Regions from separate parts of the Agrobacterium bohemicum genome, predicted to be linked through region 3. Evidence: riboswitches for the same ligand, from Rfam matches in the RefSeq annotation. Region 3 holds a riboswitch; each other region holds the start of a gene.
What was found. A riboswitch is a leader RNA that binds a small molecule or an ion and turns the genes downstream of it on or off. The one in region 3 is predicted to bind thiamine pyrophosphate.
Positions count from the first base shown of each region.

Region 1 (3,259 bases), on a different contig from region 3:
CCCCCCTTTAATGAGTACTGCCTGAACGCCAGTCTTGAGGATCGCTTCCGCCTGACGCACAACGTCTTGGGGCTTTGTCGCTATGGGGTGGCCACTGAGAAGCGCTGCTTCCGGCAGATTCGGGGTCGCCAGCATGGCCAAAGGCAGCAAAGCGGTGCGTAGGGTTTCGATGGCTTCTTCCTGCAGCAGGCGGTCGCCGGATGTCGCGACCATAACCGGGTCCAGCACCACAGGTTTGTTCGTGATGCGAAGATGTTCGGCAATCGTCTCGATGGTTTCGATGCGCGAAACCATGCCAATCTTGACGGCGCCGATGGCGAGATCAGGAAAAACGGCCTCCATCTGTGCGGCAATCATTGCTATGGAAATATCCTCGACGGCCGACACGCCACGGGTGTTCTGGGCTGTGATGGCGGTGATGACGCTGGCGCCATAAACGCCGAGTGCCGAAAATGTCTTCAGGTCGGCTTGAATGCCTGCGCCGCCTCCGCTGTCGGAACCGGCAATCGTCAGAGCGATGGACGTCATTCGTGCACTCCCAGAGCGACGTTTACCTGACGGCGGAAATTGCCGGTTGCGGCAGCAATATCTATAGCACGAAATAGGCTCGAAATAACCGCGACGCCATCTGCGCCAGCGTCGACCAACGGGGCAACCCTATCGAGGGTAATGCCTGCGATAGCACCGACCGGCATTTCAGGGCGGGCGTGTCTGAGGTAGCTGCGCAATTCCCGAAATCCATCCAGCCCCACCGGCGCGTCGGGGTTTACTTTGGAAACCGTCTCGAAAACACCACCGATGCAGGCATAGTCTGCCGGTGCTTTAGCCGCACGCTCCGCATCTGCCGTGTTTTTGACGGTGAGGCCAATAATTGCATTTTCGCCCAGCAAGCGCCGCGCCGTCTCGGCATCCATGTCGTCCGCGCCAAGATGGACGCCGTCTGCACCTGAAGCGAGTGCAACATCGACACGGTCATTGATGACAAGCGGAACGCCCGTTGCCTTCAAGGCGTCGACAATGAGTTTCGCCTGCTCGATCATCTGCCGGGTCGAGGCATGCTTGTCCCGGTACTGGATGATCGTCGCGCCGTGGCGTGCTGCGACAGTCGCAAGCTCCTGCAAAGGCGCGATATTGGCCAGCGATGCGTCTACCAGAGCGTTCAGCCTGTAATCAATTTTCATGGTGAGCAATCCTTGCGAGGGAAAGAATGTCGCTGGGCTCTATGGCGTAGAGCGTATCCAGAAATGCTGCCTCGAATGATCCGGGGCCGCGTGCGTGGATCGCCGCCAACTCTGCCGATACACCCGTCACGGTCAGCGCTGCCGCTGCTGCCAGTATAGCGTCGGACTCCACTGCCATGAAGGCGGCAATAATTCCGCCGGACAGGCAGCCGGTGCCGGTAACCTTTGCCATCCATGGATGGCCGTTGCTGATCTTGGCCTTCGTATGGGTGTTCTGAAGCAGGTCTTCTGGTCCTGTCTGGATGCGTAACGCTGTGCCGACATCACCGATGATCGCTATTTCGGCAAGATTGCCGCGCACGATGGTGGGCCGCAACGCAATCAGTTCATGGGCAAAATCCAGCCGCGACGGTGAGTAGTCGCAATGCACGGGATCAACGATCCATGGTTTGCCATGGGCATTGGCAATTTCGACTGCCATCCGAATGACCTTGCGGCGCGCCGCGTCCAGTGTGCCGAGATTGATCGTCAGGGCGTCGACCGTTGAGACGAAGCTTTCGATTTCTTCTTCCGAGGAGGTCATCGAAGGAATACCGCCAATGGCGGTAATGCCATCAGCGGTGAACTTTTGAACGACCGTGTTCATCAGGCAATGAACCCTTGGTCGCCGTTGCCGCAACCGCGCAAGAAGGTCTGCTGCGGTTTGTGCTGTTGGAAAACTCGACATGGGTCATTGAACTCCAGATACAATCACGGAGACCCAGGTTCAGCGCGGAAAAGAAAAGCATGCCGTTGGCGACTGTTCCGTTCCTACGCCGGCATGACCCGGATCAGGTTCAAGGGTCCGGCTCAGCGCCATCTCAGCATCGTTAAGATGCTCCCCTCGGAATGTCTGGAAAGTGTCGTTTTTTGAGTGTGCTGTCAATGACATTCAGGAAGACGCAAGGCTGATAAGCCGCGTCTTCCTGAATGTGATCAGGCGATCTGAACGAGTACTTTTTCGCGTACCGACTTCAGCGCCGCATCCGCCAGCTTCAGCGCAATCAAGCCATCCTGGGCGGAAGGCGAAGGTGCGACGTCATTTTCTATGGCGTCGATGAACGCAGTGATTTCCGCTGCGTATGCTGCCGTATACCGCGTCATAAAGAAGTCGTGCAGCGGTGGGCGGGTGTAGCCATCCTTGGTCGCGACTTCGATGGACACCGGGCGCTGATTTTCTGCGGCAACCGAGCCAAGCGAGCCGTGAACTTCGATACGCTGATCATAACCATAGGTGGCGCGGCGCGAGTTTGAAATGATTGCCTGGCGTCCGCTTTCAGTCGTTAGAATAATGCTGGCGCTATCGTAATCGCCGAGTTCACCGATCTTGGGATCGACCAGAACGGAACCCGTGGCGAAAACGCTGACGATCTCTTCACTCAGCAGATAGCGGGCGATGTCGAAATCGTGGATCGTCATGTCACGGAAGATGCCGCCGGATACCTTAATGTACTCCGGTGGCGGCGCACCCGGATCGCGGCTGGTGATCGTCACCATCTCAACCTTGCCGATTTGACCGTCATCGATGGCCTTGCGAACTGCGCGGAAATGCGGATCGAACCGGCGGTTGAAGCCGAGCATGATCTTCGCACCGGTTTCCTTAACGACATCTATGCAGGACTGCGCGCGTGCGACATCAAGATCGATCGGTTTTTCGCAAAAGATCGCCTTACCTGCGCGCGCGAAACGCTCGATCAGATCGGCGTGGGTATTGGTTGGCGTGCAGATGATGACGGCATCGATATCTGCGTTTTCCAGCACGGCATCAATGGTGCTGATATTGGCGCCTGTTTCATCCGCAATTGCCTGCGCAGCATCGGCAAACGCATCGACAACGGCAACCAGTTTGGCGCGTTTGTCAGATGCAATCGCCTTGGCGTGTACTTTTCCGATGCGCCCGGCGCCCAGCAAAGCCAATCTCGTAACCATCGTTTCCTCCCGATATGGTGGTTCCGGTCCGTAGAACATCGATGCGAACATCGGACCTTTTTGGAATATACGTTCCATCTTGCTAGAGCGCCATTTCACGGCTGTCAAGC
Region 1 is NZ_KQ961026.1:193,899-197,157, reverse strand. Features, by position in the region: gene thiD (bifunctional hydroxymethylpyrimidine kinase/phosphomethylpyrimidine kinase) at 1-528, opposite strand, end outside; gene thiE (thiamine phosphate synthase) at 525-1,181, opposite strand; gene ATO67_RS08330 (hydroxyethylthiazole kinase) at 1,171-1,908, opposite strand; TPP riboswitch at 1,972-2,075, opposite strand; gene iolG (inositol 2-dehydrogenase) at 2,157-3,149, opposite strand.
Region 1: it holds a riboswitch for thiamine pyrophosphate, as region 3 does, so the genes downstream of both, ATO67_RS08330 (hydroxyethylthiazole kinase) here and thiB (thiamine ABC transporter substrate binding subunit) in region 3, are expected to answer to the same signal.

Region 2 (3,259 bases), 120 kb from region 3:
AATCACGTCTTCGAACTGGCCGCTACGACCATAGAGGCCATCGACGCCGGTATCGATCAGCAGGCCTTTGTCAAACAGGCGATCGAGAAAAGATGTTTGCATGTCCATGATCTTATCCCGAAAGGCTGGTGTCCTGCTTCTGGACGAGCAGGAGATTGGCGGAGTTGCTGAGAATTCTGTCGTTGGAGATCATCAGTTGCGCCGAATGCGCATCACGCAGGTGACGACCGAGGCTATAAGGCGTACCGTTTTTGTAGCCCATGATGCCGCAGATCAGCATGGCGTGATTGATGATCTCGATAATGGTTTCCGACGAGCAAATCTTGACGTTGTTCATGGCGATGGCAAACCCCATCGACATCAGCTTGTCGGGATCGGATTTGGTGGCCTCATAGGCTTTGAGACCAGCAATGACGTTCGATTTGACGGTCTGAAGCTTGCTCGACACTTCTGCCAGACGAATGGCACCTGGTGGCGTGACGCCGGGCGATTTGCGCGCCGCTGCACGAACGAAGGCTTGTGCACGCAAAACCGCGTCAGAGGCAATTCCATACCAGACGCCGCTCCACAAAAGATGGGATGTCGCCAGCATGGATTGCGCTGCAATTTCGGCGAAAGGCTTGGAGAAAATCTGCTCGGAAGGTGCGCTTCCCTTGAACAGGAAGCCATCGGAACAGGTTCCGCGCATGCCGAGCGTGTCCCAAATATGGGTCCGTTCGAGCGTGTACTGGTCCTTCAGGAAAACGGTCATGACCTGATCGCTGGGTGCCGCTGCGTCATTGGCACGCGAGGTAATCAGAATGGCATCGGCATGCGTGCCATAGGAAATTACGGTGGCGTCTTTTTCCAAGGTGCAGTCGGGACCGTTAACTTCGATGGCACAGATGGAATTGCGCATGTTTCCGCCGATACCGCCTTCGGTGGTGGCAGACGCCAAAAGCAATTGTTCTGATGCCACGCGGCGCATGAAGGCAACATGCCATTCACTGTCTTCGCCATGTTCCACAAGGCTGGAGGCCTTGATGTGGTGCATCGCGAAGATCATCGCCGTTGCGGAACAGGATTGGCCGAGAATGCAGCAGATATCGGCAATTTGCGCGATGCTTGCACTTTCACCGCCCAGATGAACAGGTACTTGAATGCCTAAAAGCCGTTCCGAACGAAGCGCATCAACGGCTTCTATTGGAAAACGTGCGGCGGTATCGACATCGTCGGCATGCCGTGCGGCGATCGACGCGACACGGGAGGCGCGCGCCGAGAGCGTCGCATCAGGCGGGGCGACGGAGACGTTCATCACGCGGCCTCTTTGCCATCAAGAATGGTTTTGACCGTGTCTTCGATGGCCTTGATGCTGGCGAAAGACTTCCGGTTGAGCATGCTATCGGGAAATTCGATGTCGAATGCATCTTCTATGCCAAGCATCAGTTGCACGGATGCAAAAGAAGAAAGTCCAGCTGCGTAAAGGTCAGCCTCATCTTCGATGGTATCGACGGGCACCGGGAGTTGGCCGAATTTCGACAGTATTTCACGAATAGTTGAATTCATTCTGAGTAGTCTCCCTTCACAGCGCGTCATCATAACGCATTCTTGGAGTTACGCTCCAAAAAATAACATTCGAATAAATGGATGGGTTAACTTAGTGTAACTTTCTGTTTTTCGACAACCATCCACAGATGACTTGACAAATTTCTGCGTCGGGTTTCTGATTGCGGCATTCACCAGGGGAGTCCCGGCAAGGGGCTGAGATACTGCTAGCGCGCGCAGTGACCCGTTGAACCTGATCCAGTTCATACTGGCGTAGGGACGGTGCAAACGCGGGAACAGCAGTTCGGCTTTGCCGAAATGCGTCGTTATTCGTTCACGTGGTTTTTCGTCTTCATGCTCGAACTGGGTCTCCACTGTTTTTGCTTTGGAGCCTCACGATGAACATTGCCACTAAAAATCCTACCCCTGTCGTTACCACCGGCCCGCTACCCGCTTCGACCAAGGTCTACAAGCCGGGTATCATCCACCCTCACATCCGCGTACCCATGCGCGAAATCGCCGTGCATCCCACGGCGGGCGAACCACCGGTTACAGTCTACGATTCCTCCGGTCCCTACACCGATCCATCCCACACAGTCAGCATCGACGGTGGCTTGCCACGTGTGCGTCATGACTGGGTTGTTGCGCGTGGCGATGTCGAAGCTTACGCGGGCCGCCATGTTAAACCTGAAGACAACGGCTTTGCCACCGGCGAGCGTTTGACGCCGGAGTTTTCCCTCCGCCACCAGCCCTTGAAGGCCAAGGACGGCAAAGCTGTCACGCAGCTTGCCTATGCGCGGGCGGGTATCATCACGCCTGAGATGGAATTTATTGCCATTCGCGAGAATATTGGACGCGAAGCAGCCAAGGAAACGTTGGCCCGCGATGGTGAGAGCTTTGGCGCACATATTCCCGATCTCGTAACGGCTGAATTCGTGCGTCAGGAAGTGGCGGCGGGCAGGGCGATTATCCCTGCCAACATCAACCACCCTGAAGCGGAGCCGATGATCATTGGACGTAACTTCCTCGTCAAGATCAATGCCAATATCGGTAACTCGGCCGTCACGTCTTCCATGGCGGATGAGGTCGACAAGATGGTCTGGGCCATCCGCTGGGGTGGCGATACCGTTATGGACCTCTCCACCGGCCGCAACATTCACAACATTCGCGAATGGATCATCCGCAATTCGCCGGTGCCGATTGGAACCGTGCCGCTCTATCAAGCGCTGGAAAAGGTGAACGGTATTGCGGAAGACCTGAACTGGGAGGTTTTCCGCGATACGCTGATCGAGCAGGCTGAGCAGGGTGTCGATTACTTCACCATCCATGCTGGCGTGCGGCTTCATTACATCCCGCTCACCGTCAACCGTGTCACCGGCATCGTGTCGCGCGGGGGTTCAATCATGGCCAAGTGGTGTCTGCATCACCACAAGGAATCATTCCTCTACGAGCATTTCGAAGAGATTTGCGACATCTGCCGCGCTTATGATGTGTCGTTTTCGCTGGGTGATGGGCTGCGGCCCGGCTCTATCGCCGATGCAAACGATGCGGCACAATTTGCCGAGCTCGAAACGCTGGGCGAGTTGACGCAGATCGCCTGGGCTAAAGATTGTCAGGTCATGATCGAAGGCCCCGGCCATGTGCCGATGCACAAGATCAAGGAAAACATGGACAAGCAGCTCAAGGTCTGTGGCGAAGCGCCCTTCTACACGCTTGGGCCTCTGACAACCGATAT
Region 2 is NZ_KQ961025.1:64,833-68,091, reverse strand. Features, by position in the region: gene ATO67_RS06045 (amino acid--[acyl-carrier-protein] ligase) at 1-108, opposite strand, end outside; gene ATO67_RS06040 (acyl-CoA dehydrogenase family protein) at 113-1,294, opposite strand; gene ATO67_RS06035 (acyl carrier protein) at 1,294-1,545, opposite strand; TPP riboswitch at 1,711-1,822, shown strand; gene thiC (phosphomethylpyrimidine synthase ThiC) at 1,923-3,259, shown strand, end outside.
Region 2: it holds a riboswitch for thiamine pyrophosphate, as region 3 does, so the genes downstream of both, thiC (phosphomethylpyrimidine synthase ThiC) here and thiB (thiamine ABC transporter substrate binding subunit) in region 3, are expected to answer to the same signal.

Region 3 (3,259 bases):
TCCTTATGATTTGACCGGAGCCTGAACCCTTGGCACCCCCTATTCTAAAACTCGACGACATCATGCTGACCTTCGGCGTTACACCGCTGCTCAATGGTGCAAACCTGCAAGTGGAGCCGGGGGATCGCATCTGCCTTGTCGGCCGCAACGGCTCCGGTAAATCGACGCTGATGAAGATCGCCGCCGGTCTGGTCGAGGCGCAATCGGGGGAGATTTTTCGGCATCCTTCGGCCACCATTCGGTATCTTGATCAGGCACCGGATTTTGCAGGTTACGAGACGGTTCAGGCCTATGCCGAAGCGGGTCTGGGACCGGGAGATGACGCTTACCGCGTAACCTATCTGCTTGAACATCTGGGGCTGACTGGGCAGGAGCATCCGTCGAGCCTTTCGGGCGGTGAGGCACGTCGCGCCGCACTCGTTCGCGTGATGGCACCGGAACCCGATATTCTGATGCTGGACGAGCCGACCAACCATCTCGACCTGCCGACAATCGAATGGCTGGAAGGTGAATTGCAGCAGACGCGCAGCGCGCTCGTCTTGATTTCGCATGACCGTCGCTTTCTGGAGAAAGTGTCCAATTCCACCGTCTGGCTGGATCGCGGCCAGGCGCGCCGCCTCAGTCGTGGTTTTGGCCATTTCGAAGAGTGGCGCGATAAGGTTCTGGAAGAGGAAGAGCTGGAACAGCACAAACTCGGCAAGGCCATCGAGCGTGAAGAGCACTGGATGCGCTATGGCGTGACCGCGCGCCGCAAGCGCAACATGCGCCGCGTGGGCGAACTTCAGGCGATGCGCGCCGACTACCGCGGCCATAAGGGGCCGACGGGTTCCGTGCAGGCGACGGCGGCTGAGGGCCGTGAGTCCGGCAAACTCGTCATCGAAGCGGATCAGATTACCAAGGCTTATGGGGAGCGTACCATCGTTGCACCGTTTTCGCTGCGTGTTCATCGCGGCGATTGCATCGGCTTCGTTGGGCCGAACGGTGCCGGCAAGACGACGCTTTTGAAGATGCTGACCGGGCAGCTCGAGCCTGACACGGGGAAGGTCAAGCTCGGTACCAATCTGGAAGTTGCGACGCTGGACCAGAAGCGTGAGGATTTGAACCCGAACGATACGCTGGCGCATTACCTGACCGACGGGCGCGGTGAAAACCTTCTGGTCAATGGCGAGTTGAAACACGTAACCGGATACATGAAGGACTTTCTGTTCCAGCCGGAGCAGGCCCGCACACCGATCCGCAATCTGTCCGGTGGGGAGCGCGCGCGCCTGATGCTGGCGCGCATTCTGGCCCGCCCGACGAACCTTCTGATCCTCGATGAGCCGACCAATGATCTCGATATTGAAACGCTCGATCTGTTGCAGGAGATCGTCTCCGGCTTTTCCGGCACTGTCATTCTCGTCAGCCATGACCGTGACTTTCTGGACCGGACCGTCACCTCCACCATTGCACCCGTAAACCCGGATGCACCGGATGGCCGATGGATCGAATATGCTGGTGGTTATTCGGATATGATGGCGCAGCGCAAAGGTGCCTCGGACGAAAAGAAAAGAGCTGAAAAGCAGGAAAAGGCAAAATCTGTTTCGAATGCAGGCGCCGAACCCGCTAAAGCCAAAGGCAAGATGTCCTTCAAGCAGAAATTCGCGCTCGAAAATCTGCCCAGGGAGATGGAAAAGACCCAGTTGGAGATCGCCCAGCGAGAAGAGCGCATGGCTGATCCCAATTTGTTTGCCAAGAACCCGACCGTTTTCAATACGCTGGCAAATGAGATGTCGAAGCTGCGCGAAAAGCTTGAGACCATGGAAGAAGAGTGGCTGGAGCTGGAAATGTTGCGGGAGCAACTGGAAAACTAAAGGCCGGTGGTGTCAACGCCATCTTGCCAATTCACTGATCACCGATTACACATTTGCCTAGATCTAACGGGGTGCTTTGTCCTATCCGGGACAAGGCTGAGAGGTTTGGCCAACCCGAAGAACCTGATCCGGTTAACACCGGCGGAGGGATTAGACGGCTTCCATTCAGACGCCTGTTCCCCGTTGCCCATTTCGAGGAGGTGCTCTTGATGTATCGTCGTTTTTTCCTGCATTCGCTTGTCGCTGCGTCCGTTTTGCTGCCCGCTATTGCCGTGGCGCAAGATAAAAAGACGCTGACGGTCTATACCTACGAAAGCTTCGTTTCCGAATGGGGTCCAGGTCCCAAGGTGAAGGCTGCTTTTGAAGAAACGTGCAACTGCACCGTCAATTTCGTGGGCGTTGCCGATGGTGTTGCGCTGTTGAACCGGCTGAAACTGGAAGGCCCCGGCTCCAAGGCGGATGTCGTCGTCGGCCTTGATACCAATCTCATCGCGGAAGCCAAGCAGACCGGTATTTTCGAGGTATCTGGTGTCGATCCGTCCGCAGCCAAGGTGCCGGGTGACTTCAAGGATGACGTCTTCGTGCCCTATGATTATGGCCACTTCGCCGTCGTCTACGACACGCAGACGCTGAAAAATCCACCGAAAAGCCTCAAGGAACTGGTCGAGGGCGATCCATCGCAGAAAATTGCGATCCAGGACCCGCGCACATCGACGCCGGGCCTCGGACTGTTGCTGTGGGTGAAATCCGTCTATGGCGACACGGCACCGGAAGCCTGGGCTAAACTCAAGAACCGCGTGCCGACCGTCACTCCCGGCTGGTCGGAATCCTACGGCCTGTTCACCAAGGGCGAAGTGCCGATGGTGCTATCCTACACCACGTCGCCTGCCTATCATATGGTTGCGGAAAAGACGGATCGCTATCAGGCGGCCAGTTTCGAGGAGGGTCATTATATCCAGATCGAAGTGGCCGGTATCTTGAAGAATGCGCCTGAAAAGGAACTGGCAAAGCAGTTTCTCGCTTTCATGCTGACCACAGGTTTTCAGGATGCCATTCCGGAAAACAACTGGATGATGCCGGTAGCCGCAACCTCTGCGCCGCTGCCGGACGCTTTCTCCAAGCTGGTCCAGCCTACGAAGACATTCCTGATGGACCCGGAAGTGGTGGCGAAAAACCGCAAGGCATGGATCGACGAATGGCTTACGGCCATGAGCGTGAAGTAATCATCCGCCATGATACAGCGTCGCGACAGTCGCAGGTTCATCTATAGCGGAGCGGTGGCATTTGCTGCGGTTCTGCTGTTCATGGGCCTTGCTGTTGCGGCCTTGCTGTCTTTCGATGCCGGGGCGTCATCGGCCGCATTGTTCGATACCTACACGTTGCGCATTCTAAGGTTTACGCTCTGGCAA
Region 3 is NZ_KQ961025.1:186,630-189,888, reverse strand. Features, by position in the region: gene ATO67_RS06565 (thiamine diphosphokinase) at 1-25, shown strand, start outside; gene ATO67_RS06560 (ABC-F family ATP-binding cassette domain-containing protein) at 30-1,850, shown strand; TPP riboswitch at 1,908-2,017, shown strand; gene thiB (thiamine ABC transporter substrate binding subunit) at 2,060-3,073, shown strand; gene thiP (thiamine/thiamine pyrophosphate ABC transporter permease ThiP) at 3,083-3,259, shown strand, end outside.